DNA from 4 places in the Rhizobium sp. 05N430 genome. Region 3 is predicted to be linked to each of the others. Evidence: predicted binding sites of a transcription regulator. Region 3 holds the regulator's gene; each other region holds the start of a gene.
The links. Region 3 encodes PhoB, which activates phosphate uptake and scavenging genes when phosphate is short. Its sites were predicted from a motif close to TGTCATNNANCTGTCAT; they were not measured.

Region 1 (7,630 bases), on a different contig from region 3:
CATGGCGGTGAGGAGTTTCTGGCCTTGCTGCCCGATGCGTCGCCGGATGAGGCAGCAGATATTGCCGAGGGCGTTCGCGCCGCCATCGAGGCTGCGATGGTCGATCTTCCTGGCGGCGAATGTCTTTCGGTGACCGCGAGCTTCGGCTGCGCCGGCCGGACGCTTGGCGGCGGCACGCACAATTTCGAAGATCTCGTCAAGCGTGCCGATATGGCGCTCTATGCCGCCAAGGCGTCCGGACGCAACCGTGTCGTCTCGGGTCCGCTGGTGCCACAGGCCACCGCGGTCAAAGCCGAGGCCAAATGAAAAAGGCGCCGCAAGCGGCGCCTTCAATTCAATTGCAAATAGGTGGCTTACTGGCCGCCGTCGATCTGCTGGCCGATATAGGCGATCGCCTGCTGATAGACGGTTGCCGCGTTCCAGCCCTGGATAGCGACGAAATTCGGTTCGCCCGGCTGGTAACCGGCACCTGCCCGCCAGCCATGACCCTTCAGGAAGTTTGCGGTCGAGGCCAGCGCGTCGGCACGCGAACCGACCATGTCGACACGGCCATCGCCATCGCCATCGGCACCGAAGCGGACGACATTGCGCGGCAGGAACTGCGTCTGGCCGATCTCGCCATGTGCGGCGCCGCGCGCCTGCGGGCTGAGATAGCCTTCCGAGACGAGCTGCAGGGCAGCATAGAGCTGGTCGGTGAAATAGTCCGAGCGGCGGCAGTCATAGGCCAGCGTCGAAACGGCTGACAGCGTGTGCTGCGTGCCCATATAGCTGCCGAAGCCGGTTTCCATGCCCCAGATCGCGATCAGCGGGCCGGCCGGCACGCCGTACCGGCGCTCGATTGACGTGAAGAGAGCCTGGTTGGAGCGCTTCATGCCCTTGCCGCGGGAAATGATCGCCGCGCCGCCACGCTTCTGCATGAAGGCGTCGAAGGACAGCTTGAAGCTCTTTTGGCCGCGGTCGGCGGCAATCGTCGGACGATTGTAGGCGACGTTGGCGAATGCACGGCTCAGAACCGACTGGCTGACGCCCTGTGCTGCAGCTTCCTGCTTGAATTGCTGCACCCAGGCATCGAAGCCGGCGCCGTTATTGCCGCATTGCGCGGCATTGGCCGCTACCGGAACTGCATGGAAAGCGCCCACCGCCGCGATGGCCGCCACCAAGAATTTTGTCATGCGCATGAGAAACCCCGATCTCGATCTGCAGTCGCTGGAATGCCGGGCAGAATGCCAGCCAAGGGTGATTTTGTCACGATCACCTTTTGGCGAGATTGGCTCTCTGCCGCACGATTGCCGCCTGGCTGGTTCAAAGAAAGCCCCGCAAGTCTGGCGACATGCGAGGCTGATAGCAAGCTATGGTTAATATTCGGTATCAGGCGGCCTGCTTGCGCGGCTTGATGAGGCCACGATTGACGAGCAGCTCGGCAATCTGAATGGCGTTCAGCGCGGCGCCCTTGCGCAGGTTGTCGGAAACGACCCACATGTTGAGACCGTTTTCGACCGTCGCATCTTCGCGGATACGCGAGATGAAGGTCGCATCCTCACCGGCAGATTCGTAAGGCGTGATGTAGCCGCCGTTCTCATGCTTGTCGATGACGAGGCAGCCCGGTGCATCGCGCAGGATGTCGCGTGCCTGATCGGCGGTGATCTCGTTTTCGAATTCGATGTTGACCGATTCCGAATGGCCGATGAAGACGGGCACGCGAACTGCGGTGCAGGTCACCTTGATCTTCGGGTCGAGCATCTTCTTGGTTTCGGCCAGAACCTTCCACTCTTCCTTCGTATAGCCGTCTTCCATGAAGCTATCGATATGTGGAATGACGTTGAAGGCGATGCGCTTGGTGAACTTCTTGTTCTCGATCGGATCGGCAACGAAGACGGCGCGCGTCTGGTTGAAGAGCTCGTCCATGCCATCCTTGCCGGCGCCTGAGACCGACTGGTAGGTGGAGACGACGACGCGCTTGATCTTGGCGAAATCATGCAGCGGCTTCAGCGCGACCACGAGCTGGGCGGTCGAGCAATTCGGATTGGCAATGATGTTGCGCTTGGTGAACTGGGTGATGGCGTCCGGGTTCACTTCCGGCACGATCAGCGGCACGTCCTGATCGTAGCGCCAGGCCGACGAGTTATCGATGACGACGCAGCCCTGCTGGCCGATCTTCGGCGACCACTTCTTGGAGACTTCGCCGCCGGCAGACATCAGGCAGATATCGGTGTCGGAGAAATCGTAGTTTTCGAGATTGAAGACCTTCAGCGTCTTGTCGCCGTAGGACACTTCCGTGCCCTGCGAACGCGAGGAGGCAAGTGCTACGACTTCGTCAGCCGGAAAGCCACGCTCGGAGAGGATGTTGAGCATTTCCCGGCCGACATTTCCGGTTGCTCCCGCGACTGATACTTTGAAACCCATTTTCAGCTCTCTTTCTCTTCTCTCCTCTTGTCCGGTGAGGGGGGAAAGCGCGAAATCATCGCGGCTTCCTGTCCCCAGCCGAGCCGGGGAGAGAGCGGCAGGCCAGAGACGTCAGACGGTTTTCGTCGTCGTTTTGGCCTTGGTTTTGGAAGAAACCGGAACGGCAATATCCACCCCGGCACTCAGTGCCCGGTCATTGCATGCAGCAATGGCGTGTTCGAAGCGAACCATGGATAATTCCTTTTCCGCCGTTGCTCATAAAACGTTTTCCACAGGAGTCAAGGTTTTTGCGCCTGCGGGCGGCGCCTGGTGTCGGTGCGGCAGATTGTCATACCGGTGTCATCGACATGTCATCCCCCAAGGCTATCTCCGGCCCGTTGTTCATTTACTGCAACGAAAACGGGGGTTTTCCATGCGTATGATTTTTGCCGCTCTGGCGGCCACGACGATTCTTGCCGGTGCCGCGCAGGCGACCACGGTTTATCCGCTTGATCGCGCAACGATTCTTGCCGGTTCGCCATTTGACTTCAAGGTTGAGCTCAGCAAGCAGGTAAAGCCCGAGGACGTGAAGATCACGGTCAACGGTCAGGACTACAAGACGGCTCTCGGGGGCGAGGCCAAGTTTGTAGAGCTTGAAAAGGGTAAGGACGACAAGGCACTCGGTTCCGCCGTCATCCTGCGTGGCCTGACGATCGCCGCACCCGGCGACTACAAGGTCGAAGTGTCGGCCGGCGACGAGAAGAAGTCGGTTACCTGGAATGTCTACGGCACCGGCGACGCGCCGAAGGCCAAGAACGTCATCTTCCTGATCGGCGACGGTCTTTCCGTTGCGCATCGCACGGCAGCCCGCATCATGTCAAAGGGCATGACCGAGGGTAAGGCGAACGGCCGCCTCAACATGGACGATGTGCCGCCGGCAGCTTTCATCGGCACATCGGCAACCAACGCTGTTGCCACCGACTCCGCCAATACCATGTCGGCTTACATGACGGGCCACAAGACCGCCGTCAACGCGATCGGCGTCTATGCAGACCGCACGCCCGACTCGCTCGACGACCCGCGCGTCGAGACGATTGCGGAAGCGATCCGCCGCCAGACCAAGAAGTCGATCGGCATTGTCGCGACCGCCGAAATCGAGGACGCCACACCGGCTGCGGTTGTCTCCCACACGCGCAATCGCAACGACAAGGCCGATATCGTCGGGATGCTTCTCGATGTGAAGCCGGAAGTCGTCCTCGGCGGCGGTTCTGCCTACTTCCTCGGAAAGGACGTTCCGGGCTCCAAGCGCAAGGATGACAAGGACTACATCAAGCTCTTCCAGGACGCCGGCTACAAGCTTGCCATCGACAAGAACGAGCTTGCAGCCAACGCATCGGCTGAAGGCAACCTTCTCGGTCTCTTCCATACCGGCAACATGGATGTCACGCTCGATCGCGAATTTCTGAAAAAGGGCACCGTCGAGAAATTCCCGAACCAGCCGGGTCTCGTCGAGATGGCAACGGTCGCGCTCGATCGCCTGTCCAAGAACCCCGACGGTTTCTTCCTGATGGTCGAGGGTTCGTCGATCGACAAGATGTCCCATCCGCTCGATTGGGACCGCGCCGTCGTCGACACCATCGAATTCGACAAGGTCGTCGGCCTTGCCCGCGAATTCCAGAAGGCCCATCCCGATACGCTGATCGTCGTCACCGGCGACCACACCCATGGCGTTTCGATCATCGGTACTGTCGATGACGAAAAGCCGGGCACGGAGATGCGCGAAAAGGTAGGCACCTATGCCGAAGCGGGCTTCCCGAATTATACCGACGACAACGGCGACGGCTATCCCGACAAGATCGATGTCACGCGCCGCCTCTTCCTCAGTGCCAATAACGGCCCCGACCATTACGAGACGTTCCGCCCGAAGCTCGACGGTCCATTCGTTCCTGCCGTGCAGAACGAAAAGAAGGAATATGTCGCCAACGAACAGTACAAGGATGTTCCCGGCGCCGTCTTCGTTCAGGGCAACATTCCGAAGAGCGGCGACAGCGGCGTTCACGCCGTCGATGACGTCGTCCTGCAGTCGGATGGTCCGGGCTCGGAAGGTTTCCGCGGCTATATGGAGCAGAGCGATGTCTACAAGGTCCTCGCCGACGCTTTTGCACTCGGTGTAAAACAGACCAACTGACGGAGCGCGGTGAACCGCCTCTTCCGCGTAATCTTCCCGGCCGCCGATCTGCGGCCGGGAACTTGCAAGGAGTTTGATATGCATAGGATCACACGCCGGAGCCTTTTCGGTATGATGATGGCATTGCCGGTGCTGACGTCTGCAAGATGTGTCGAAGCTGCCGACGCAACGCTCAGCTTCGATGAGCTCTATGGGAAATTCGGCGTTCTCGGCCTCGAATTTTCCGAGAAGGTGAAGGCGCTCGCCGGCAGGCAAATCAGCATGCGCGGCTTCATGGCGCCGCCGTTGAAAGCGGAAGCGCAGTTTTTCGTGCTGACGGAAATTCCGATGTCGCTCTGCCCATTCTGCTCGTCTGACGCCGACTGGCCCGACAATATCGCCGTCGTCTATCTCGACGAGAAGCAGACCTTCGTGCAGCCCAGCCAGACGATCGAAGTGCGCGGCATTCTCGAATACGGCTCGTGGACCGATCCCGAAACCGGCTTCGTCAGCTTGCTGCGCCTGCGCCAGGCCGAATATTCGGCGGTCTGATGCTGGCGCTCGAGATCAGCAATCTGTCGGTCACGTTCAGCGGACTCAACGCACCGGCGCTTGAGATCGACGCGCTCGCGCTGTCTGCCGGCAGCCGGGTTGCGGTGACCGGGGTTTCCGGCTCAGGCAAAAGCACCTTCGTCAACATCATCACCGGGTTGGAACGTGCGGCGCGCGGATCCGTCCGCTGGAACGGTGACGATATCTGCGCCCTACCCGAGAGCCGTCGTGACCGCTTCAGAGCGGGTAACATCGGACTCGTAATGCAGGACTTTCATCTATTTCCGGGGCTTTCGGCCGTCGAGAACATTTTGTTGCCCGCCCGTCTGTCGCGCGCCGCCGATGCTCAGATGGTGCTGCGCGCGCATGAACTGCTGATGCGGACCGGCCTTTCGCGGCCCAATCAGAACATCGAGACGATGTCGCGCGGCGAGATGCAGCGGGTGGCGATCGCGCGTGCGCTTTTGCGCAAGCCGGGCGTCATCGTCGCAGACGAGCCGACCGCCAGCCTCGATGCCGAAACCGGCCGCGTCATCGGCGACCTGCTGCTTGATCTGGCGATTGCGGAAGGCAGCACGCTAATTGTCGTGTCGCATGATCCGCATCTGTCAGGCCGCATGGACCGCCGCCTGTTGCTGTCCTCCGGACGCATCGTTGAAGACGCCTTCCGCAACGAGGTGGCGGCATGATCCGGTTCATCGCCGCCGATCTTCGTCGCCTCTGGGCGGGTTCCGTCGTCGTGGTTCTGCTCGTTGCCCTGGCAACAGCGCTCGGCGTTGCGGTCGTCCTGCAGGAGCGGGCGTTGCGGCTCGGCAGTGCGCGGGCGGCCGACAGGTTCGATCTCGTGATCGGCGCTGGCGGCAGCGAGACACAGCTTGTGCTGTCCTCCGTCTTCCTGCAGCCCTCGCCCTTGCCGCTGATGCCGGGCCGAATACTTTCCAAGCTGACTGCCGATCCGCGGGTCGCCTGGGTTTCGCCGATCGGCTTCGGCGATTCCTTTTCCGGCTATCCGATCGCCGGCACCAGCCTGGCCCTGCCCGACAATCTCTCCGGCGGGTTCAGCGAGGGTCGTGGCTTTGCCGCGGAGAACGAAGCCGTTGTCGGCGCAGCGGTCAGCTTGCCGCTCGGATTCGAGATCAAGCCGATGCATGGCTCAGTCGAAACCGGCGGTCATACCCATACCGAAATCGCCTATCGCGTGACCGGCCGCATGAAGCCGACGGGGACCGCCTGGGATCGGGCGATCCTGGTGCCGATCCAGGCTGTCTGGCATATCCATGGCCTTGAATCCGGTGATTCCGCCGATGAAGATCACGATCACGCGGATGACCACGCGCTTGATGATCGCTGGTCCGGCGACTTGCCCGGCCTGCCCGCCGTTCTCGTCAAGCCGAAGTCGATCTCAGATGCCTACAAGCTGCGGCAGGACTATCGCAGCGGCAACACGGTCGCGGTCTTTCCGGGCGAAGTGCTGACCAATCTTTACGCAACGCTCGGCGATGCGAAGCGTATTCTGGTCGCGGTGGCATCCGGCGCACAGGGGCTGGTCGCCGCATCGCTGATCCTGGTGACCGTCATCCATATCGGTCAGCGCCGCCGCCAGATCGGAGCGCTCAGGGCGTTCGGCGCGCCGCGCCTGGCCATCTTCGGTATTGTCTGGGGCGAGTTCTTTGCGCTGATCGCCCTTGGCATCGCGGGCGGTTTTGCGCTGGGCTATTGCGCAGCGTCTCTGCTTTCCGGTTTCTTCAGCGCCAGCAGCGGTATTGTCATGCCGGTGGGCTTTGTCCGGGCCGACCTGATGCTGGCCGGGGTGCTGATTGCATTTGGCGCCGTTCTTGCTGCACTGCCTGCGATTCTGGCTTACCGGCAATCTCCGGCGGAAGCCCTCAGGGCGTGATAATGCAGGCTGCTACGCGAAGCTGTGCAAACACGTTAGACTAAAGTCATAATCCCAAAGCCGCTCTCTTTATCCGAATTCTTTTCTGCCACACTCTTCGCAGGTGAGCCGCGTCCAGGGGCATACTTTGAGGAGAGTTTGGGACGCGCCTTGCTGCTCATCATTCTGTGGAGGACAGACAATGGCAAATATCGCAAGCGCCGAGAGCGCAAAAGCCCGTCCGATGACTGGCGAGGAAAGGAAGGTCATCTTCGCCTCGTCGCTCGGTACGGTCTTCGAATGGTATGATTTCTATCTCTATGGTGCGCTCGCAACCTATATCGGCGCCACCTATTTCACCCAGTATCCCGAAGCCACGCGAAACATCTTCACACTTCTCGCCTTCGCCGCAGGCTTCCTGGTCCGTCCGTTCGGCGCCCTGGTCTTCGGCCGCCTCGGCGATCTCGTCGGCCGCAAATACACCTTCCTCGTCACGATCCTGATCATGGGCTTCTCGACCTTCCTCGTCGGTATCCTTCCGGGCGCGGCGACCATCGGCATCGCGGCTCCGATCATCCTGATCGTGCTCCGCCTGCTGCAGGGTCTGGCGCTCGGCGGTGAATATGGCGGTGCTGCGACCTATGTCGCGGAAC
Region 2 (7,630 bases), on a different contig from region 3:
GCGCTGAGCAGGGCATTCAGCACGCCGTCGTTAACGCTTGCCAGACGCGAGCCGACGGAAAAGGCTGCGACTTTTGCAGCCGAGGCGGTGCCGGTGGCACTCAGCGTCGGGGCACTGGCGAAGATATTGGCGAAGGCCAATTCACCCTTCTGCGATACTGCAACTTTTACGGCATCGTAGGGCTGCTTTCCGGAAACGAAGCGCTGATCGGGGGCGACGGTCTCGTCGGCGAGATAAGCGCCCAGCGAATAGCTGACGACAGCCTGGAATTGTGACGTATCCGCGCCCTTCGGGAGCGATCCCTTGCCGGTCAGGTAACCGTTCTCGGTAAGCACCGCCACGTTGATCCCGTTCTCTGTGAAATTGGCTAGAATTTGGTCGGCGGCACGGTTGATGTCCGACGCAGCGGCGATGGCGCCTATGTCGCTCATCTGCTGCAGCCGGCGCTGCTGCAGCGTCAGCATGCCGTAGTCGACCCCGAGGCCAACGGAGTAGATGATGAGGGGCGCGCAGAGAGCGGCACTGATGGCAATGTTGCCGCGCTTGTCACGGCAAAGCCTGAAGGCATTCAATGTCATTCAGATGCCTCCCATCCGGATCGTCGCGAAGCGCTTGATGGTATGGTCCGGAAGCGGAAAAGTGTATAAGTTCCATATGGGTAGATTGGCGGAATCATATTCCGTCGTCACCGTGAACTGGTTCACGTTGCCGGGATCTGTGGTCACCGTAACGTGGATCTTGTCCTTCTGCAGCAAAGGATGATTAATCGTCGAGGCGGTGATGAAATTGTCGACCAGCGTTTCGCGCTCCTTGGCGGAAATGCCAGCGACAGCTGTCCGGGCGGCGTCGGCGGTGATCTGCTGGACGGAATGGGCGGCGGTCAGGTAGATCGCGTAGGCGATCAGCGTCAACATCACGAGCAGGAACAGCGGAGCGATGATCGCAAATTCAATCGCGGCGGCTCCCTTGTCGTTCGAACGGAAACGGCGAAACACTGTCATACTGCGCCTCATGCGAGCTTTGTAAGCTGCGTTCTGTATAGGCCTGAAACTATTAATTTTGGATTAGCTAATAAAAGTAATGCGTGTATTCTGCTGCGGCAAGATGACCTATTTCGGGAAGGCCTTCCTGGTTTTCCATGCAACTCCCGATGGCTTTTGGCCGGAAAGGGCCTGACTCGACCAGTGCGGGGCGGTCTTTCAAACCATCAAAAACACTGAGCTTTTCCATCAGCAGATTGGATTTGACGCCTTCGCCGTCTGCCATCAGTTTTCGCAGGAGTTCAAATGGAGACGGCGGCAATGAGCGAAGACTATGCTGGAGGATGCGCCTGTGGCGCCGTGCGGTTTCGGGGCACTGGTAAACCTGGGCCTGTCGTTGCCTGCCATTGTTCGCAGTGCCGGCGGCAGACGGGGCTGTATTTTACCTCAACCGACGTCCCGCTTGAGGGGCTCGTCATTGACGGCCGGGAGACTTTGCACTGGTATCAGTCAAGCGATGCGGCGGAGCGCGGCTTCTGCCGCAATTGCGGATCGGGGCTGTTCTGGCAGCGCACCGGCGCTGATACGGTTTCGATCCTTGCCGGTGCCTTCGATCAGCCGAGCGGGCTGTCCATCGGCTACCATATCTACTGCGCCGACAAGGCCGATTTCTACGAGATCAACGACGGTCTGCCGCAATATCCCGGAAGTGCCTAGATGCGTTTGGCGTCGAGCGCGGCACTGAGCCTGGCGACGTCCTCGCGCAAAGAGGTCAGCTCGGTCAGCACGCGCATGTCGATCTTCTGGTGCAGCGCCAGCACTTCCAGCTCGGCCTTCAGGTTCACCTCGTAATCCTTGGCTGCCTCCAGCCGGTCACGCTCGGCCTGGCGGTTCTGCGACATCATGATGATCGGTGCCTGGATGGCGGCGAGCATCGAGAGGATGAGATTGAGGAAGACGAAGGGGTAGGGGTCGAAGGCGCCCGTCGCCAGGATGATGGTGTTGATGACAGTCCAGATCACCAGGAAGGCCAGAAAGGTCAGGATGAAGGACCAGGAGCCGCCGACGCGGGCGATGCCATCTGCAATGCGCTGGCCGAAGGACGACTCGGCCGAAAGGACGGCGTTGACGTTGGTGGAGATGATCTTCCGTTCATGCGCCTTCTGCAGCACGCGCTTCTCGATGTCGCCGAGTTCGTCGGCACTCTTGCCGAAATGCGTGTGGATGAAATTGGGGAGGTTATACATGCGAGGCTCCGATGCTGTATCGCGTCGGAGCCAGTATTCCCGCTGATGGCCTGAATGCAATGCGAATTAGTGTCTTAGCTGCTCAGTGGCTGGCTTCGTTGACCATCACATGCTGCGGGAAGAAGCGGTCGAGCGTCTGCGCCTTGCCGAACATGACGTCGTGCTGCAGGTAGCGGTAATAGCGCACCAAGGGATCGAGCTTCTTCGGATCGAGCACCCAGTCAGGCGTCACCTCGTTCTTGCGGGTTGCCAGCTGGTAGCGGTCGATGATGTCGTATTTCTTCTGCACCCGGCCGAGGAAGCCGGTGTAGTAGGGATGCTCGAAGCCGGCGAACTTCAGAAGATTGTAGGAGATCAGCGACGGGCTGATGGTGCCGACATCTCGCTTGACGCCTTTCTTGTTCGACCAGATCACCAGCGGCGTCTCGTGCTGCTGCTTCATCACATCGAGGGGCGCCTTGCGGGTGGCGACCTGGTCCGGCATGTAGCCGGCGCTCATATAGACATTGCCGAGCGGCGGCAGGTGGTCGCCCCAGAGCACGATGATCGTCTCGCGGTCGCGGTGCGAGGCCCAGTCCATCAGCATCTTCAGGCTGTCGTCGGCTTCCTTAACGCCCTGCGTATAGGTCGCGAGCGTTGCGCGGTCGGCTTCCGGGATGTCGCCCTGGATGTCGATCGAGTTATGGGCGTAACGGTTGGCCTCGTAGGGGCCATGTCCCTGCAGGGTGACAGCGAAGAAGAAGAACGGCTTATCCAGTCCGTCGCCCTCGCGCATGATTTCCTTCATCAGCGAGTCGTCGGAGGCAAAGATGCCGCGCTTTTCCATCGGCGGCAGGGTTTCCTCGGTGCGGAACTCCTCGAAGCCGAAATCCTTGTAGACCTCGTTGCGGTTCCAGAACCAGCCGCTGAAAGGATGGAGCGCGCGCGCCGTATAGCCTTCGCCGCGGAAGAAGGTCGCAAGCGAGGGGACGTCGCGGCGAATATATTGCTGATAGGGAATGCTGCCGTAGGGCAGGAAGGCATTGGAGAAGCCGGTCAGCGCCTCGAACTCGACATTGGCGGTCATGCCGCCGAATTCGGGCGAGAACACATAGCCGGATTGCGAGGCGCGGATCGTCGGCATCGGGTCGGCGCTGAAATTCAGCTTCTTCAGCCGCGTCGGATCCCAGAAGGATTCGCTCATCAGCATGATGACATCGGGTTTTTCACGCGGACCGGCGAGATAGCCGTAGTTGCGGGCCGGGATCGCGTCGAGCGCTTCGGCGTTGAGGCCGGCAGGGGCTGCCACATCGGCCATTGGCACATTGAAAATGAAGGCCAGGATGAAGCCGTTGCTGCGGTAGTTTTCCTTCTGGTCCCACATCATCGGCACGACCTGCAAGCGATCGCGGATATAGGAATATTGCGAATAATCCATCAGTGAACCGAAGGCGGCGATCACCGGCAGGCCGAGGCAGAGGCGGCGCAGCCGCGCCTGGTTCGACAGCTTCGGGAAGGTGCGCCAGGCATAGCGCCAGCCGAACACCATGCCGGCGGCGAGCAGTACCAGGCCAACGACGATCGCTACCGCCGTGAACGGCCGGTCACGCACCATCACCGGCAGCAACTCCATGATCTGGCGGCCGAAGAGGATGTCCGAGGGATAGAAGGGATCGGACAGGTAATGCTGCTTCTGATTGGAGACGAAAGCCGGGATCAAGACAAGCGGAACGAGGATCAGCGCCGAGAGATAGCGGCGGCCGAAGGCAGCATCGAGCGTCAGCATCAGGATCGTCAGCATGACGACGGTAGTCATGCCGGGGCGGGCCGTCGAGGTCAGGAAATCGCCGACATCGGCAAGCTTGCTGCGGGCGATCCATTCGACGGCGATGACGCTGAGCAGTGCCATCGAAAAGGTGAATGCGATGCTGAGGGCGGCTCGGGCGGCGGGAGAGCGGACATTCGTGCCGAGACCAGCAGAAAGCAGCGCCATTCTTCTGGCCTGCGCGGACTTCATGACCAACGCGATCAAGGGCGGACTCCAATGTCATTCCCGCCGTCATCCCGGCGTCATAAAACCTTCACCGAACTGTCACATGCCCGCCATGAACGCTAGATGAACCGTTAATGTTTCCTTGCTTTTCCCGAAGATTTGAATTTTCGTCTGAGCAGACCCGGCGGCTTTTCATGGCAGGACACGTTGCGGGGCGAACGCGCGCGCGCTAAATAGATGACATGACACAGGAAAACGCTCCCTTGAACACGCTCCGGATTGCCGTCGGCCAGCTCAACCCAACGGTCGGCGATGTTGCTGGAAATCTTGCCAAAGCCCGCGAGGCACGCGCCGATGCGGCCCGTCAGGGCGCGGATCTGCTGCTTTTGACCGAGCTGTTCATTTCCGGCTATCCGCCCGAGGATCTGGTGCTGAAACCGGCATTCCTGAAGGCCTGCCTCAAGGCCATCGAGGACCTCGCAGCCGATACCGCGGATGGCGGACCGGGTCTGATTGTCGGCTTCCCGCGGCAGGGCGAGACCGGGCGGCACAATTCGGTCGCTGTGCTCGATGGCGGCAAGATCCTGGTGTTCCGGGACAAGATCGATCTGCCGAATTACGGCGAATTCGACGAGAAGCGCGTCTTTGCCGAAGGCTCGATGCCGGGACCGGTGAATTTCCGTGGCGTCAGGATCGGCGTGCCGATCTGCGAGGAGATCTGGAACGATCTCGGCGTCTGCGAGACGCTGGCCGAAAGCGGCGCCGAAATCCTGCTGGTGCCGAACGGCTCGCCCTATTATCGCGGCAAGGTGGATGTGCGCCATCAGGTGGCACTGCGTCAGGTGATCGAAACGGGCCTGCCGCTAATTTTCGCCAACCAGCTCGGCGGCCAGGACGAACTGGTCTTCGACGGCGCGAGCTTTGCCTTCAACGGCGACAAGTCGCTGGCCTTCCAGATGAGCCAGTTCGAACCGGCGCTTGCCGTCACCACCTGGAAGCGCGGCGACAATGGATGGCGTTGCAGTGAAGGACCGATGTCGCATATTCCGGAGAAGGAGGAGGCCGATTACCGCGCCTGCTTGCTCGGCTTCCGCGACTACGTCAACAAGAATGGCTTCAAGAATGTCGTGCTTGGCCTCTCCGGCGGCATCGACTCGGCGATCTGCGCGGCAATCGCCGTCGATGCGCTGGGCGAGGAGCGGGTGCGCACCGTCATGCTGCCCTACCGCTACACGTCCGAGGATTCGCTGAAGGACGCTGCCGAATGCGCCAAGGCGCTCGGCTGCCGCTACGACATCGTGCCGATCGAGGCGCCGGTGACAGGCTTTACCTCGGCGCTCTCGGACCTCTTCGAAGGCACCGATAGCGGTATCACCGAAGAAAACCTGCAGAGCCGCGCCCGCGGCACGATCCTGATGGCGATCTCCAACAAGTTCGGCTCGATGGTCGTCACGACGGGCAACAAGTCGGAAATGTCGGTCGGCTATGCGACGCTTTACGGTGATATGAACGGCGGCTTCAATCCGATCAAGGACCTCTACAAGATGCAGGTCTATGCGATCTCGCGCTGGCGCAATGCGCATGTGCCGCCGGATGCGCTTGGACCGTCAGGCGTGGTGATCCCGCAAAATATCATCGACAAGGCGCCCTCCGCCGAACTGCGCCCCGATCAGACCGACCAGGATTCGCTGCCGCCTTATCCGGTTCTCGACGACATTCTCGAATGCCTCGTCGAAAAGGAAATGGGTGTCGACGAGATCGTCGCGCGCGGCCACGATGTCGCGACCGTGCACCGGATCGAGCATCTGCTCTATCTTGCCGAATACAAGCGCCGCCAGTCGGCGCCCGGCGTGAAGATCACCAAGAAGAATTTCGGCCGCGACCGCCGCTATCCGATCACCAACCGTTTTAGGGATCGTGGTTAGCGATCGTTAACCCGATCAACCGAAAGCTGCTGACGGCAGTCTCTTCTCGCGTTTCTATGCTTTGGAAACGCGGGAGGTTTGAGCATGCGGGAAACCAAAGTCGCCGTCTTCATCGATACGGAAAACCTGCCGGCGCGCTGTGCGGGAGAGATCATCAGCATCGCCGGCGGATACGGACGCCTTATCGAGCGCCGGGCTTACGGCGACTTCACGAAAGAGGCGGCGCAGCCGTGGATCGCGGAGGCCGGACGTCAGGCACTCAGCCTGCAGACGGCTGTCAGCTCCCATTCCGGCAAGAACGGCGCGGATATCCTGCTTGCCATCGATGCAATGGAATATCTGGCCGGTTCGGCGATCGATCTTTTCTGTATCGCCAGCAGCGACCGCGATGTCGGCCATCTGGCGATGCGTATCCGCATGCGCGGCAAGCAGGCGATCGGACTGGGCGCGCCCAACGCATCGGCGCTGTTGCGGCAGTCCTTCGATGATTTCTTCGAGCTGAATGTTGGTGAGGCGAATTCCACCTTTGCGCTGCCGAAGGTGATTGCGCTGCAGCCCTCTCCAAATATCCGGCCCTATATCACCCAGGCGCTGCAGGCGGCCAAGCTGCAGGGCGAAGGCTGGCTCGATATCGCTGAACTCGGGACGCTCTTGCGGCAGGTCTATCCGGAGTTCAAGGCGCAGCATTTCGGCGCTCCGAACCTCAGCTCGCTTTTGAAGCGATGCGCCTTTATCGAAACGCAGATGCATGGCACAAACCGCATGCAAATCAGAATGAAGCGGAACGGCTAAGCGCCGGGCCGCAGCAAATGCGGGAGGCATGCATGCGCAGTTCGGTCGAGATCTACAATATCCGCACGGCCAAGAGCCGGGTCGTGTTCCAGACGGAGCAGCTGATCGAGGCGCCGAATTTCTCGCCCGATGGCCGCTACCTGCTGCTGAACGGTGATGGCCTTCTCTATCGCTTGTCACCGGACGGTGAGGGCGGTTTGCAGCAGGTCGATACCGGCTTTGCCACGGCCTGCAACAACGATCACGGCATTTCGCCCGATGGCCGCCGCTATGTGATTTCCGACAAGACCGAGCACGGCAAATCCTGCATCTATACGCTGCCGTCGGAAGGCGGCGCGCCAAAGCAGATCACGGAAAACCTGCCGTCCTACTGGCATGGCTGGTCGCCTGACGGAAAGGAACTCGCCTATTGCGGCATTCGCGGCGATCTCTTCGATATCTACACGATTTCTGTCGATGGCGGCGCGGAGCGGCGGCTGACGCAGGGCGAGGGGCGCAATGACGGGCCGGATTATTCCTTTGACGGGCAGTGGATCTATTTCAATTCCAGCCGTACCGGGCTGATGCAGATTTGGCGCATTCATCCCGATGGGACCGGTTTGGAGCAGGTCACGCATGACAATTACGGCAACTGGTTTGCCCATCCGGCGCCTACCAACGACAAGGTGCTGCTGCTTTCCTACGACCCTGACGTCTTCGATCATCCGCGCGACC
Region 3 (7,630 bases):
ATGTTCGGCCATTACCAGATGGAAACGGACGAAGGCGAGCTCTTCGATGTCGAGATACCCGCCTTCTCCCTGGATTCGCCCGGCCTTCTCAGAGTGCTGAACTGACCGTCATTCGGCCGGCTGCAGTTCCGCCGGCTCGAAACGATAGGTGGTCGAGCAGAATTCACAGGTTACGGCGATCTCGCCGTTTTCCTGGCTGGCCTCGATTTCCTCGACCGAAAAGCCCTTCAGAACGCCGCCGATCTTTTCACGCGAACAGCTGCAGCGGTCATAGACCTGCTTGGCCTCGAAAACCCGCACGCCGCGTTCATGGAACAGGCGATAGAGAAGCCTCTCGGTTCCGACCAGCGGATCCGTCAGCTCGTCGGCGTCGATGGTCTCGACCATGGCGCGGGCTTCTGCCCAGGCATCGTCTTCCTTGACGCCCGCCGCGAGCTCGTCGCCATCCCCGCCATGCAGGTCCGGCTGGCGCATGCGCTCGGGCGCTTCCGGCAGGAACTGAGCGACAAGCCCCCCTGCCCGCCAGCGATGCCGCGGTTTGCCGCTGCTGTCGCGGTCGAGAAGTTCGGCAGCCGCCAGACGGACACGCGTCGGGATCTGCTCCGACTGCCGGAAATAGACACCGGCGATATCCTCGAGCGAGGTACCGTCGAGTTCGACGATGCCCTGATAGGGCTGGCTAAACTTACCCTGATCGATGGTGAAGGCCAGCACGCCCTTGCCGAGCAGCTGCTCAGGTTCGGTCTGCCCGGCGGCGATCGCCTGATCGAGCAGCGCCTGATCGAAGCGTGCATAGGCGCGTACGTTCTCGGGTGTGGCAAAATCGGCAACAAGCAGGTCGACCGGGCCATCGCCCTTGGTCTGCACCGTGAACTTGCCTTCGAATTTCAGCGACGTGCCGAGCAGAACCGTCAGGACCACGACTTCGGCCAGAAGCCGGGCGACGGGTGCGGGATAGTGGTGGCGCTCAAGGATGGCGTCGAGCATCGGGCCGAGCTGGACGGCGCGGCCACGCACATCCAGGCCTTCGACCTGAAAGGGGACGACGTGATCATCGCCGGCGAAATGAAGCTCGTTGAGAGCGGCGGCTGTGTCTGCCATGGTCTTACTCCTAGTCGTCAGAGCGGCAGACCAAGCTGTCTTCCCGCTCGCGCGGCCACCAGGCCATCAGGCCGGATGTGGCGTCCAATATGGTTCAGATCGCGCCCAGGCACCATGCAAGAATCGACTTCTGCGCATGAAGACGGTTTTCCGCTTCATCGAAGACCACGGATTGCGGGCCATCGATCACATCGTCCGTCACTTCCTCACCACGATGGGCCGGCAGGCAATGCATGAACAATGCATCCTTGCCTGCTTTCGCCATCAAAGCCTGATTGACCTGATAGGGCTGGAAGACGTTGTGACCGCGAGCCCGATGTTCCTGATTCATGGAGACCCAGGTATCGGTTACCACGCAATCGGCGCCTTCGACCGCACGGTCGGCATCATGGCTGAGCATGATTTCGGCGCCCTCATTGCGGGCCCAGTTCAGATAGTGATCCTTCGGCTCGGAACCAAGGGGGACAGCCATGTTCATGCGGTAGCCGAAACGGGCAGCTCCTTCGACCAGCGAATGCAGCACGTTGTTGCCGTCGCCGGTCCAGGCGATCGTCTTGCCCTTGACCGGGCCGCGATGCTCTTCGAAGGTCATGATGTCGGCCATGATCTGGCAGGGATGCGTATCGTCCGTCAGTGCATTGATCACCGGTACCGTCGCGTGTTCGGCAAGTTCCAGCATCCGGTGATGCTCGGTCGTACGGATCATGATCGCATCAACATAGCGCGACAGAACCTTGGCCGTGTCGCCGATCGTCTCGGCGCGGCCGAGCTGCATCTCGGTGCCCGAGAGGAACAGCGTCTCACCGCCCAGCTGGCGCATGCCGACGTCGAAGGAGACGCGCGTCCGGGTGGAGGGCTTTTCGAAGATCATCGCCAGCATCTTGCCGGCCAGCGGCTTGTCGCCCTTGCCTGCTTTGAACGCCTGCTTGCGCAGCATCGCGTCGTCCATGATGACGCGCAGATCGGCAGAGCTCATCGCCGAAAGATCGAGGAAGTGTTTGGGGGAAGCCATGTCGTCCTTACCTGTTTGCCCCGGAAGGCATCTATCCGTTCAAGCCGTCTTCTTGGCCTTCGATGCGCGAATGCTTTCGGCAGCCTGCTCAATGCGGGCAAGACCCTCGCGGGCCTCCTCGGCAGTGACGACCAAAGGCGGCAGCAGGCGCACGACGTTGTCGCCGGCGGGAACGCCGAGCAGATGCGCGCCGCGGATGGCAGCCAGGAGCTCCGTCGAGGGGACAGCAGCCTTGATGCCGAGCAACAAACCTTCGCCGCGGATATCCTCGATGACGTCGGGATAACGATCCTTGAGCGACGCGAGGCCCTGGCGGAAGACCAGAGCCACATCACGGACATGTTGCAGGAAGCCTTCGGCAAGGACGATGTCGAGTACGGCGCCGCCGACGGCCATGGCCAGCGGATTGCCGCCATAAGTCGAACCGTGGGTGCCGGCCTTCATGCCGGACGCAGCGTCCGCCGTTGCCAGGCAGGCGCCGAGCGGGAAGCCGCCACCGATGCCCTTGGCGACAGCCATTATATCAGGGGTCACGCCGGACCACTCATAGGCAAAGAACTTACCGGTACGGCCGACGCCGGTCTGGACCTCGTCGAGAATGAGCAGCAGGCCCTTCTCGTCGCAGAGCGCGCGCAGCGCCTTCATGAACTCGGTGGTCACCGGGCGAATGCCACCCTCGCCCTGAACCGGCTCGATCAGAATGCCTGCGGTCGCATCAGTGATTGCGGCGCGGACGGCGTCGATATCACCGAAGGGCACCTGGTCGAAACCCGGCGCCTTGGGGCCGAAGCCTTCCAGATACTTCTCCTGCCCGCCGGCAGCGATCGTTGCCAGCGTCCGGCCGTGGAAGGCGCCTTCGAACGTGATGATATGGAAGCGCTCGGGATGGCCCTTCGAATACTGGTAGCGGCGTGCGGTCTTGATCGCGCATTCCAGGGCTTCCGCGCCTGAATTGGTGAAGAACACCTTGTCGGCGAAAGTCGCCTCCGTCAGCCGCCTGGCGAGCTTTTCCTGCCCGGGGATTTCATAGATGTTGGACAGGTGCCAGACCTTGTCGGCCTGTGCCTTCAGGGTATCCACGACATGCGGATTGCTGTGGCCGACCGAGGTCACCGCGACGCCGGCACCGAAATCCAGATATCGTTCGCCAGTTTCGGTGATCAGCCACACGCCTTCACCTCGCTCGAACCGCAATGGGGCACGAGAATAGGTATCATATAGCGGCGCGGCTTCAGCCATGGCGCGGTCTCCTGTCAGCGTTACGGGCAACCGGACTCCGGCTAAAAAACCAGGTCCGAAAAATTAAAAATGCCGCCTTTCGGCGGCGACTGGCACTATTTACTTTTCGCACTGCAATGTCAACAAAACTGCGGCTTTCGTGGCTTCTGAGAGACGCTCAAGCAATGTCGCGTTTTATCAACAGCTAATGTTGCAGAAATGACTCTCAGGGGAAGCAAGTTGGGGAAAACCCCGAATTCGATTCATCCGGATTCCTGCGACTCTTGTCACGGAGTCAGCCTCACACTAGGTTAAAACTCAATTACTAGACTGCATGCGGCGGAACTAGTCACCAAAATTAGTCAAGCGTTTCTTGTGCCGGATTCGTTCGGGGCAAACAGTGAGGGATTCTGCCTTCGCAACGCTTAAACGGCGGAGACACAGGGCATGAACTGGACAGACGAGCGGGTCGAGAAACTCAAGAAACTGTGGTCCGAAGGGCTGAGCGCGAGCCAGATCGCTGCCCAGCTTGGCGGCGTCAGCCGTAACGCCGTTATCGGCAAGGTTCACCGTCTGGCGCTGCCGGGCCGTGCGAAGGCCGGCGGCAACGCCACGGCTGCCCGCGCTCCCAAGCGTACGGCGGCAGCACCCCGCGCCCCAACCTACGCATCGCGTCTGGCGACGACCCGTACGGTCACCCGCCAGCAGGGCGCGACGATGCTGAAGGAAGAGATCGAGATCGACGTCATGGAGGAGATGGAATACCGTCCCGCCAAGAACGTGATCGTCCCGATTTCCCGCCGTCTCGGCCTGACGGAGCTCACCGAGCGCACCTGCAAGTGGCCGGTCGGCGATCCCTTGAAGGACGATTTCCACTTCTGCGGCTGCGAAAGCCCGGATTCTTCGCCTTACTGCACCTACCACCAGCGCCTGGCCTACCAGCCGGTCAACGAGCGCCGCAGGGCAGCGGCACGGGCAAACTGAGCCGGGTAAGCACAAACGAAAAACGGGCCTTACGGCCCGTTTTTTTGTGTCCCATACCTGAGAGCTTCAAGCTTCCATCGAATATCCAGCGCCGCGAACGGTGCGGATGACATCCTGCATGTTGGAGAAGTTCAGCGCCTTGCGCAGACGGCCGACATGGACATCGACGGTGCGCTCGTCGACATAGATGTCGTGACCCCAGACGCCATCCAGAAGCTGCGAGCGCGAGAAGACGCGGCCGGGAGAGGCCATCAGGAATTCCAGCAGGCGAAACTCGGTCGGTCCGAGACGGACTTCGCGGGTCTTGCGATGAACGCGGTGCGTCTCACGGTCGAGTTCGATATCGCCGCATTTCAGCACGGTCGAGAGAACTTCGGGCTTGGCGCGGCGCAGCATCGCCTTGACGCGAGCGACGAGCTCGGGCGTCGAGAACGGCTTGACGACATAGTCGTCGGCACCGGTCGAGAGGCCGCGAACGCGTTCGCTTTCCTCGCCGCGCGCCGTCAGCATGATGATCGGCAGACGCTCGGTCTCCGGGCGCATGCGCAGCCGACGGCAAAGCTCGATGCCTGATACGCCAGGCAGCATCCAATCAAGGATAAGAAGGTCCGGCGTCCGCTCCTGAAGGCGGATTTCCGCCTCATCGCCGCGCAGGATGGTGTCGACCTCGAAACCTTCGGCTTCGAGATTGTAACGAAGAAGCACGCTCAGTGCTTCTTCGTCTTCAACGACTGCAACTCTCGGGATCATTCTGTTCTGTCTCCTGAGGCCCGGTCCGGATATTATTCCGTGACCGCGCCGACGGTGTTGGCGGTGTCGTCCTTCGGACGCTCGCCCTCCGGCTGGGCGCCGGTCGCCATGTAGTAGATGGTTTCTGCGATGTTGGTGGCGTGGTCGCCGATGCGTTCGATGTTCTTGGCGCAGAACAGCAGATGCGTGCAGCTGGTGATGTTGCGCGGATCTTCCATCATGTAGGTCAGGAGCTCGCGGAACAGCGAGGTGTACATCGCGTCGATTTCCTCGTCGCGCTCGCGGATCGACTTCGCCTTGTCGGCGGCGCGCGTCGTGTAAACGTCGAGCACTTCCTTGAGCTGGACGAGCGCCAGTTCGGAGAGATGCTCCAGGCCGCGGCCGAGCTTGCGCGGAACGCCGGTGCTCTGCACGGCGATGACGCGCTTGGCGGTGTTCTTGCCGAGATCGCCGACGCGCTCGAGGTCGGCGGCGATGCGGATCGAACCCATGATCTCGCGCAGGTCCGACGCCATCGGCTGGCGGCGGGCGATGGTGACGATCGCCTTGTCGTTGATCTCGCGCTCGGCGTGATCGAGGATCACGTCGTCGGAGATGACCTTCTGCGCCAGTGCGCCATCGCCGTTGACCAGCGCGCGCACAGCGTCGGAGACCATCTGTTCCGCCAGGCCGCCCATTTCGGAAATGCGGCGGGTCAGGAACTTCAGATCTTCGTCATATGCAGAAAAGATATGTGTCGATGCCATGGGAAATGTCCTTGAGTGTCTCTATCGGAAGTCGTGACGCCAAAGATCAGCCGAAGCGGCCCATGATGTAGTCCTGGGTGCGCGGATCGTCCGGATTGGTGAACATCTTGTCGGTGTCGTTCTCCTCGACGAGGTTGCCGAGGTGGAACATGGCGGTGCGCTGCGAGACGCGGGCCGCCTGCTGCATGGAGTGCGTCACGATGACGATCGTGTAGCTTTCGCGCAGCTCGTGGATCAGCTCCTCGACCTTTGCCGTGGCGATCGGGTCGAGCGCCGAGCAGGGTTCGTCCATGAGGATGACTTCGGGGCTGACGGCGACGGCGCGGGCGATGCAGAGACGCTGCTGCTGACCGCCGGAGAGGCCGGTGCCGGATTCATGCACACGGTCCTTGACCTCGTTCCAGAGACCGGCGCGCTGCAGGCTGGTCTCGACGATCTGGTCCATGTCGGCTTTCGACTTGGCGAGACCGTGGATGCGCGGGCCGTAGGCGACGTTTTCATAGATCGTCTTCGGGAACGGGTTCGGCTTCTGGAACACCATGCCGACGCGGGCGCGAAGTTCGACGACGTCGATATCCGGATCGTAGATATCATCGCCATCGAGCGTGATCTTGCCGGTGACGCGGCAATTGTCGATCGTGTCATTCATACGGTTCAGGCTGCGCAGGAAGGTGGACTTGCCGCAGCCGGACGGACCGATGAGCGCAGTCACGGTGTTTTCGCGGATGTTCAGCTTGACGTCGAAAAGCGCACGTTTCTCGCCGTAATAGACCGAAACGTCCTGGCCGATCATCTTGTAAGGGATGCTGTTCATCTTCTGGTCCAGAGCCTTCTCAACTGCTGCTTCTGTCAACATGTTCATGGGTTTCTACTCCGTTTACCAGCGGCGCTCAAAGCGACGGCGCAAGAGGATGGCTCCGATGTTCATGACGATTAGGAACAGGAGCAGGACGATGATGGCACCCGAGGTACGCTCCACGAAGGCGCGTTCGGCTTCGTTGGCCCACATATAGACCTGGACCGGAAGTGCCGTGGACGGATCGAGCGGCGTGGTCGGCGCATTGGCAACGAAGGCGACCATGCCGATCAAGAGAAGCGGCGCGGTTTCGCCGAGCGCATGCGCCAGGCCGATGATGGTACCGGTCAGGATGCCCGGCATGGCAAGCGGCAGAACGTGGTGGAACACCATCTGCATCTTCGATGCGCCGAGACCGAGGGCGGCCGAGCGGATCGACGGCGGCACAGCACGAAGCGCAGCACGCGTGGCGATGATGATGGTCGGCAGGGTCATCAGCGTCAGCACCAGACCACCGACAAGCGACGCGGAGCGCGGCAGGCCCATGAAGTTGATGAAGACGGAGAGGCCGAGCAGACCGTAAACGATCGACGGAACGGCAGCGAGGTTGTTGATGTTGACCTCGATCAGATCGGTCAGCTTGTTCTTCGGCGCAAACTCCTCGAGATAGATCGAGGCGGCGACACCGATCGGCAGAGCAAGAACCAGAACGATCAGCATCAGGTAGAGCGAGCCGATGAGCGCAACGCCCAGGCCCGCTGCTTCCGGACGGCTGGAATTGCCATTGACGAACAGGCCTGTGTTGAACTGCTTGAAGAGAGCACCGCTCGCCTTAAGCTCGTTCATCCAGCCGACCTGCTTGTCGTTCACCTTGCGGTTCTTCTCATCGACGCTGAGGTCGATCTGGCCCTTGCTGGCGCTATCGATATTGGCGTCGGCAAGCACCGTGACATTGACCGTCTTGCCGATGATCGACGGGTCGGAAACGACCATGTCGCGCAGCTGGATCGGCGCACCCTTGGA
Region 4 (7,630 bases), on a different contig from region 3:
GCAGACCTGGTTCCAGACGAAACGGTAAAGCGCGCCAGCCGCATCGTTGAAACGATAGGCCTCGATGGCTTCCGTTACGTCACGTTCCGCACGGGCAAGTTCCGTCAGGATCCAGCGGTTGATGGTCAGCTTGACGCTGTCAGGCGCAAAGTTCGGGTCGCTCTTGGCGCCGTTCATCTCGGCAAAGCGCGTGGCGTTCCAGAGCTTGGTGCCGAAGTTGCGGTAGCCGGCGATACGCGCCGGGTCGAGCTTCACGTCGCGGCCCTGTGCCGCCATGATGGCCAGCGTGAAACGCAGCGCGTCGGCGCCGTATTCGTCGATCAGTTCCAGGGGGTCGATGACGTTGCCCTTCGACTTCGACATCTTCTGGCCGTTCTTGTCGCGGACCAGCGCGTGGATATAGACGGTATGGAACGGCTCGACCGGATTGCCATCCTCGTCCTTCATGAAGTGCAGACCCATCTGCATCATGCGAACCACCCAGAACGGGATGATGTCGAAGCCGGTGACCAGAACGTTGGTCGGGTAATAGCGCGCCAGTTCCGGGGTCTTCTCCGGCCAGCCGAGCGTCGAGAACGGCCAGAGCGCCGATGAGAACCACGTATCCAGAACGTCTTCGTCACGGGTCAGAATTTCGCCCGGCTTGAAGTTCTCCAGCAGGTCCTCGACATAGGCCTTCATCGGGCCTTCATGCGACAGATAGTGCTGGATCGCAGCCTGCAGCGCTTCCTCTTCGGTCTTCTCGACGAAGACTTGGCCATCCGGACCGTACCAGGCCGGGATCTGGTGTCCCCACCAGAGCTGGCGGGAGATGCACCAGGGCTGGATGTTTTCCATCCATTGGAAATAGGTGTTTTCCCAGTTCTTCGGCACGAACTTGGTGCGGCCTTCGCGAACCGAGGCGATCGCCGGCTTGGCGAGCGTCTTGTTGTCGACCCACCACTGTTCCGTCAGGCGCGGCTCGATCGGCACGCCGCCGCGGTCGCCATGCGGAACCATGTGCTTGTGCGGCTCGATCTTGTCGAGCAGGCCGGCTTCTTCGAAAATCTCGACGATGATCTTGCGCGCCGCGAAGCGATCCTGGCCCTCGAGACGATCCCAGGCGCCATGCAGGGCAGCCGGATTGTCGAGACCTTCCAGAAAGTCCTCGTTTTCCTTGATGATGACAGAGCCGTCGACGTCCAGCACGTTGATAGCGCGCAGACCGGTGCGCCGGGCGACGTCAAAGTCGTTGAAATCATGCGCCGGCGTCAGCTTGACGGCGCCGGTACCGGCGGTCGGATCGGCATAGCTGTCGGCAACGATCGGAATCTTGCGGCCGACGATCGGCAGGATGACGTGCTTGCCGACGATCGACGTATAGCGATCGTCATCCGGATTGACGGCAACGCCGGTGTCGCCAAGCATGGTTTCCGGGCGGGTCGTGGCGACGACGAGATAATCGCGGGTTTCGAATTCGGTCGGCTTGCCGTCTTCGTCGAAGGCAACCGGATGCTGGTAGGTGACGCCCTCTTCCAGCGGATAGCGCAGATGCCAGAGGTTACCCTTGACCTCGAGCTGCTCGACTTCCATGTCGGAAATCGCCGTCAGCAGCTTCGGATCCCAATTGACCAGACGCTTGTCCTTGTAGATGAGCCCCTGCTTGTAAAGCGTTACAAACACTTCGAGAACGGCCTGCGACAGACCCTCGTCCATGGTGAAGCGTTCGCGCGACCAATCGCAGGAGGCGCCAAGGCGCTTCAGCTGGTTGAAGATCAGGCCGCCCGATTCAGCCTTCCATTCCCAGACCTTGTCGATGAAGGCGTCGCGGCCCATGTCGCGGCGACCCGGAAGCTGCTGTTCCATCAGCTTGCGCTCGACGACCATCTGCGTGGCGATACCCGCATGGTCCATGCCCGGCTGCCACAGCACATCCTTGCCGCGCATGCGCTCGAAACGGATCATGATATCCTGCAGCGTATTGTTGAGCGCGTGGCCCATGTGCAGGGAGCCCGTCACGTTCGGCGGCGGGATGACGATCGTGAACGTTTCGGCACCGGGCTTCTTGTTGGCGCCAGCGCGGAAAGCATCGGCTTCGTCCCATTTCGCAGCGATTTTGGGTTCGACTGCGGCGGAATCGTAGGTCTTGTCGAGCATTTTATGACCAAACTTCGGGGTTTTAGGATGGGGTTTGTAAATAGGATGGCTGCGGGCAAGTCAATAAAAAAGCCGCCCCGGAGACCGGAGCGGCTTGTTCGGTAAAAAGCGTTTCCGGTTAGCGGCGCGGACCGCGCGCCACGCGCTCGATTTCTTCACGCACGAGGCGTTCGACCAGCGTCGGCAGATTGTCGTCCAGCCATTCGCGCAGCATCGGACGCAGCATGTCTTCGGCGATCTCATCCAGCGAGCGGCGCTCGGCGCCATCGATGGCAAGCGCCAGTTCCTCGAAGGAACGTGCGACCTGAAGGCTGGCATCCTGCGAGATCAGCGCCTGGGCTTCTTCCATGATCTGCGGCAGAAACTGGGGCATGGCAACCGGGGCTTCGACGACGGGTGCCTCCGGCGCGATTTCGGCCTGCGGAGCGATCGTTGCCTGCGGCTCCGGGAACACTTCTGTGGCAGCGGCTGCTACCGGCTGAGGGGCAGCGTCCACCGGTGCGGCTTCGGCAACAAGCGGCGCCGGCTTCGATGCCGGCAGCGGGGCGACGACGGGAGCGGATACATGCTCGACCGGTGCACGGACCTGTTCAGCGACGGGCTCGGCCACGGGTTCCGGCTGGCGGAAGACCGGCGGAAGCTCGCGCGGCGGCTGGGCCGGCAGACGCTCGGAGGCGGCACGAACCCGGGCGGCGACATCGGCAAGCGACATGGAGCGCGCGGGCTCCTCGATATCGCGCGTGCCTGCCGAATTGGCGGCGACGAAGCGTGGATCGGCCTGCATCACCGGCTCGGGAAACTCGACATTGGCATAGGTGTCGTCGACGGTCAGACGGATGTTGGAGTCGCTGCCCTCGTCTTCGCCGTCATCGCCGTAAACCGGCGGCAGAGATTGGGAAATGGCCTTGCCGGCACCCGGATCATTGCTCTCGATGATCTGGCGGATCGACGCCAGGATCTCTTCCATGGACGGTTCACGCGCTACGCTTGGCTGAGCCATATCTATCCCCGTTATGCTAAAAGCAACGATCGGATTGCGTGGTGTGGGCATCCGAATCACCTAGACACTAGAATACCCAAGACGCGAAAAAAATCATCGCGAATCAAATGAATGCGTCCATGCACAGTTTTGTTGGATGAACTGCGGACCGTCTGCCCGGCCCGGTTTCAGCGCCGCAAACGCAAACGGGCGCCCGAGGCGCCCGCATCGTCAAGGAGCAATGCAATGCTGCTCAGAACACGAATTCGCGCAGCTTTGCGAAGCCCGGCAGCGGCTTGACCGACGCGTTGAAGAAGACGTTTTCGGAAACGGCACCGCGCTCGGAAACGAAGACCTTGGCGCGGGCGGCGTTGCCGTAACCCTCGACCGTGACCAGACGGCCGCCCTCGGCGAGCTGGCCGAGAAGAGCTGCCGGAACATGCTCGACGGAACCGTTGACGAAGATCAGATCATAAGGCGCGCCGGCCGTATGGCCCTTCTCGAGACCGCCGGTGACAACGGCGACATTCGGATAGGCTGCCAGATTGGCCTTTGCCGTTGCGGCAAGCGCTTCATCGGATTCGAGAGCGGTAACCGAACCGGCGATCAGCGACAGCAGCGCCGAGGTGTAGCCGGTACCGCAGCCGACTTCGAGAACCGTGTCGTCCTTGGTGATCGCGGCAAGCTGCAGCAGCTTTGCCAGCGGCGAGGCTTCCATCAGGAAGCGGCCGGGACAGATCTCGACGTCATTATCGATATAGGCCAGCGCCTTCGACTTTTCAGGCACGAAAGTTTCGCGCTCGACCGTCAGGAACGCGCTCAACACGGAATGGGACGTCACGTCCGTCGTACGGATCTGGTTGTCGACCATCTTCACGCGTGCTGCTTCGAAATCCATCTTATCCTCTTGCCCGTTTTCAGCGGCTACATGCGTCTCTTAATCCCGGGTTCGGATGCTTTCAAGGCTCCGCGCGCGGCTGCGGCAAGAATACTTGAGTGGACGCGGCGCTGTCGCGTGCGCCGGAGCGCATTCCAAACTCCGAAGTGGCATAAAGCGTGGCCCTGTGGTATTCTTGCAACCGGAGGAAATGAGGAGGAGCAGGCCATGTCTGCCATGTTCGTGCATTTCACACTCTTCGACTTGTTCATCGGTGCGGCGCTCGTCGGCATTCTTTGCTGCGGGCTGGTCAACAGCCGGACGAGTTGAGGACAATCACAGCGCAGCAGGCAGGAATCAGTAGGCCCGCTCTTTAGGTTCGAATGCGAAGCACGGGTTTTACGATTTTCATTCTGCTGCTGATCGCCGCCGCAAGCGTCATTCTTGCGGGCGTCTTGTCCATGCGGCTATCCTTGGCGGGAACGCTCGGAGATTGCTTCACTGGCGCATGCGGCTACACGACCGTGTTCATCGCCTGGCCGGGCTTGACGCTTAGCTTTTTTGCCATCGGCGCCTATCTTTATCTGAAATCCGCACCGAGACCCTGAACAGCGTTTCAGGAACCTGTCAGCTTCCCATGCGACAAAGGCCGCAATCGAAGCGAACGCGGAATAGGCATGAACAGATCCCTGATACTCGGCGCCTGCTTTATCGGCGGTTTCGTCGCAATCATTCTCTGCATTCCACTGATCGGCTCTGCCGCACCCAGCGTCACCACAGGTGGCGTCTCGCCGATTGCCGCGCTTCAAAGATCGAATTGAGGCGTTGATCGCCGCGCGGATCAGCGCATTGTCTTCAAAAGCGCCGCCAATGCCGCGGCGTCCGCCCTCGCTACCCGCTCCTGCATATGCCCTTCGGCAAGATAGCCGACGGCATCCAGCGCTTCCTGCTCACTCCATCCGGCGGCAACCGCCGCCTCGATCAAATCGCGGAACGCGAATTGCAGCGCGTCCTGGCACCGGATGTGGCGGTCGGGATCATCCTTGGTGACAAAGGGTTTTGAGATATTCCTCATATATGGATAATGAGCGGATTCGCTGAATGATCAAGGGCGCCGGATGCCGATTGACGGTGGACGAGTTATTGCCGGTCAAGATTTTTCGAAAAACACCTCTTGCGGTTTCCTTTGGATCATTCTAAATCCGCGCCACCACTGAACAAGTCGTTCACGGATGGCCTCGTGGCGGAGTGGTGACGCAGAGGACTGCAAATCCTTGTACCCCGGTTCAATTCCGGGCGAGGCCTCCAAATTCAACAATCTAAGCTTGTATTGCCGGAATAAATCCCCGCCCCTGCGGCCGGTGATGTATTATCCATTTTTGGGATAATGCTGTTTAAGCTAAAGCTTATCTGTGAATATAATCCGACTCTACTTCTGATAATATAGACATGATCAAGATCCCATGTGACGTTGCATCCTGCGTATAGAAGCGGGATGACACATGGCGAAAACGAGATACATTTTCGATCATAAGTCTGAGAAAGCGGTCCTATTTCAAGCAGGCAAGTTTTTGTTCCCAATCGGCGGCAGCAAGGCCGAGCACTGGATCGACGGAGACTATGTTTTCTCCCTGACGACGCAAAAAATTACCTACTGGATCCTCGGCCAGGACTTGTATGGCCATATCGGCAACGGCGAACTGACCCGCGAGCCGCTGTTCTACTTCGGTGAATGAGCAGACTTGACTATTCGCTTGAATGAGAACAAAATAGGAACATCAGACGGAGGTTCCTATGACCCATGCCGAACAGGTGATTGCGAATGCGCTTGCGACCGTGGCTGCCAGCCGCGCCGAGCGGGAAAAGGACGAGGAGCGCAGACGGCGCGTGTTCGGCAAGATCGATATCGGCCTGCCTCTGCCTCAAATCAAGAACCGGCAGCTGACACTCGACCTTCATTAAGAGAATCGTATTCCCGAGGCTGTGTGAAACCTGCCTCAAACGCGTGGAAAAGCCTGCTGGCGCGGTATGTTCGGCCCGGCTTTTATTGCAACAGGACCCCATTTGTGACAGTTGCGTGACAACTCAAGCACTCACGGGGTCGCCATGTTAAGCTGGTTTCGCAAACTTCTTCCGCGCGAAGATCGATTCTTCGATCTTTTTGCTCAGCACTCGCGCACCGTCGTCGGCGCGGCGGAATCGCTGAACGAATTGTTGGCCGGAAACGATACCGAGCGGCATTGCAACCGCATCGTCACGCTGGAAAACGAGGCCGACGATATTACCCGCGAAGTTTTGCTGGCCGTGCGCCGCAGCTTCATCACGCCATTCGACCGCGGCGACATCAAGGATCTGATCCAGTCGCTCGATGACGCGATCGACATGATGCACAAGACGGTCAAGACCATCCGCCTGTTCGAACAGAAGAGCTTCGATCCCGGTATGCAGGAGATGGGCAAGGAAATCGTCAAGGCGGCACATCTGATTGCCGAGGCCATTCCGCTTCTCGACCGGATGGGCGCCAATGCGCAGCGGCTGACATCGATCGCTGAGGAAGTCACGCGTGTCGAAGGCAAGTCGGACGAGCTTTACGATCTCGGTCTGAAAGACCTGTTCCGCCGTCACGGCGCCTCCAACCCGATGGCCTATATTATCGGCAGCGAGATCTATGCCGAGCTCGAAAAGGTGGTCGACCGGTTCGAGGACGTTGCCAACGAAATCAGCGGCATCGTGATCGAGAACGTCTGATGGATGCCACCCTCGCCTTTCCGCTGCTGATCGGACTGATCGCGGTCGCGCTGTTCTTCGATTTCCTGAACGGACTGCACGATGCGGCGAACTCGATCGCGACAATCGTCTCGACTCGTGTTTTGAAGCCCCAATATGCCGTGATGTGGGCGGCGTTCTTCAATTTCATCGCCTTCCTGTTCTTCGGCCTGCATGTGGCGGAAACGCTGGGCACCGGCATCATCAATCCCGAGATCGTCAGCCCGCTGGTGATTTTTGCGGCCTTGATGGGCGCAATCATCTGGAACATCGTCACCTGGGTCTTCGGGATACCGTCGAGCTCGTCGCATGCGCTCGTTGGCGGTCTCGTCGGCGCCGGCCTCGCCAAGGTCGGCTTCAGCTCGATCGTCTGGGGCGGCCTGCTGAAAACGGCAGGAGCCATCGTGCTGTCGCCGATGATCGGCTTTCTGCTGGCGCTGTTCCTGGTGCTCGCCGTCTCGTGGATCTTCGTGCGGCAGACGCCGTTTGCCGTCGATAGCACCTTCCGCATCCTGCAGTTCGTCTCCGCCTCGCTCTATTCGCTTGGCCATGGCGGCAATGATGCGCAGAAGACCATGGGCATCATTGCCGTGCTTCTCTATTCGCAGGGCTATCTCGGCGGCAGCTTCCACGTTCCGCTCTGGGTGGTGCTTTCCTGCCAGACGGCGATGGCGCTCGGTACGCTCTTCGGCGGCTGGCGAATCGTCCACACGATGGGATCGAAGATCACCAAGCTCAATCCGATGCAGGGTTTCTGCGCCGAGACCGGCGGAGCGCTGACGCTGTTCGGCGCGACATGGCTCGGCATTCCGGTTTCGACGACGCATACGATTACCGGTGCCATCATCGGCGTCGGCGCGGCAAAGCGCGTC

Region 1: the regulator PhoB is predicted to act here: its motif matches at 2,730-2,746, upstream of AC1DJO_RS12255 (alkaline phosphatase).
Region 2: the regulator PhoB is predicted to act here: its motif matches at 4,275-4,291, upstream of AC1DJO_RS02925 (LTA synthase family protein).
Region 4: the regulator PhoB is predicted to act here: its motif matches at 6,059-6,075, upstream of AC1DJO_RS17570 (DUF47 domain-containing protein).

The regions. Positions count from the first base shown of each region.
Region 1 is NZ_JBFTMO010000004.1:370,467-378,096, reverse strand. Features, by position in the region: gene AC1DJO_RS12275 (diguanylate cyclase) at 1-306, shown strand, start outside; gene AC1DJO_RS12270 (lytic murein transglycosylase) at 354-1,178, opposite strand; gene AC1DJO_RS12265 (aspartate-semialdehyde dehydrogenase) at 1,369-2,403, opposite strand; partial or broken gene AC1DJO_RS12260 (hypothetical protein) at 2,515-2,698, opposite strand; gene AC1DJO_RS12255 (alkaline phosphatase) at 2,816-4,570, shown strand; gene AC1DJO_RS12250 (hypothetical protein) at 4,649-5,101, shown strand; gene AC1DJO_RS12245 (ABC transporter ATP-binding protein) at 5,101-5,790, shown strand; gene AC1DJO_RS12240 (ABC transporter permease) at 5,787-6,998, shown strand; gene AC1DJO_RS12235 (MFS transporter) at 7,180-7,630, shown strand, end outside.
Region 2 is NZ_JBFTMO010000001.1:589,767-597,396, forward strand. Features, by position in the region: gene AC1DJO_RS02900 (pilus assembly protein TadG-related protein) at 1-578, opposite strand, end outside; gene AC1DJO_RS02905 (TadE/TadG family type IV pilus assembly protein) at 579-1,001, opposite strand; gene AC1DJO_RS02910 (hypothetical protein) at 1,069-1,266, opposite strand; gene AC1DJO_RS02915 (GFA family protein) at 1,302-1,697, shown strand; gene AC1DJO_RS02920 (DUF1003 domain-containing protein) at 1,694-2,227, opposite strand; gene AC1DJO_RS02925 (LTA synthase family protein) at 2,310-4,199, opposite strand; gene AC1DJO_RS02930 (NAD+ synthase) at 4,442-6,124, shown strand; gene AC1DJO_RS02935 (NYN domain-containing protein) at 6,209-6,916, shown strand; gene AC1DJO_RS02940 (TolB family protein) at 6,949-7,630, shown strand, end outside.
Region 3 is NZ_JBFTMO010000003.1:505,149-512,778, forward strand. Features, by position in the region: gene apaG (Co2+/Mg2+ efflux protein ApaG) at 1-105, shown strand, start outside; gene AC1DJO_RS09930 (Hsp33 family molecular chaperone) at 109-1,101, opposite strand; gene argF (ornithine carbamoyltransferase) at 1,196-2,113, opposite strand; gene AC1DJO_RS09940 (acetylornithine transaminase) at 2,153-3,352, opposite strand; gene AC1DJO_RS09945 (GcrA family cell cycle regulator) at 3,779-4,315, shown strand; gene phoB (phosphate regulon transcriptional regulator PhoB) at 4,382-5,065, opposite strand; gene phoU (phosphate signaling complex protein PhoU) at 5,098-5,811, opposite strand; gene pstB (phosphate ABC transporter ATP-binding protein PstB) at 5,858-6,673, opposite strand; gene pstA (phosphate ABC transporter permease PstA) at 6,689-7,630, opposite strand, start outside.
Region 4 is NZ_JBFTMO010000008.1:37,502-45,131, reverse strand. Features, by position in the region: gene AC1DJO_RS17610 (valine--tRNA ligase) at 1-2,136, opposite strand, end outside; gene AC1DJO_RS17605 (PopZ family protein) at 2,255-3,136, opposite strand; gene AC1DJO_RS17600 (protein-L-isoaspartate O-methyltransferase family protein) at 3,369-4,013, opposite strand; gene AC1DJO_RS17595 (hypothetical protein) at 4,670-4,813, shown strand; gene AC1DJO_RS17590 (hypothetical protein) at 4,834-5,067, opposite strand; tRNA gene AC1DJO_RS17585 (tRNA-Cys) at 5,227-5,300, shown strand; gene AC1DJO_RS17580 (hypothetical protein) at 5,495-5,728, shown strand; gene AC1DJO_RS17575 (hypothetical protein) at 5,787-5,954, shown strand; gene AC1DJO_RS17570 (DUF47 domain-containing protein) at 6,099-6,740, shown strand; gene AC1DJO_RS17565 (inorganic phosphate transporter) at 6,740-7,630, shown strand, end outside.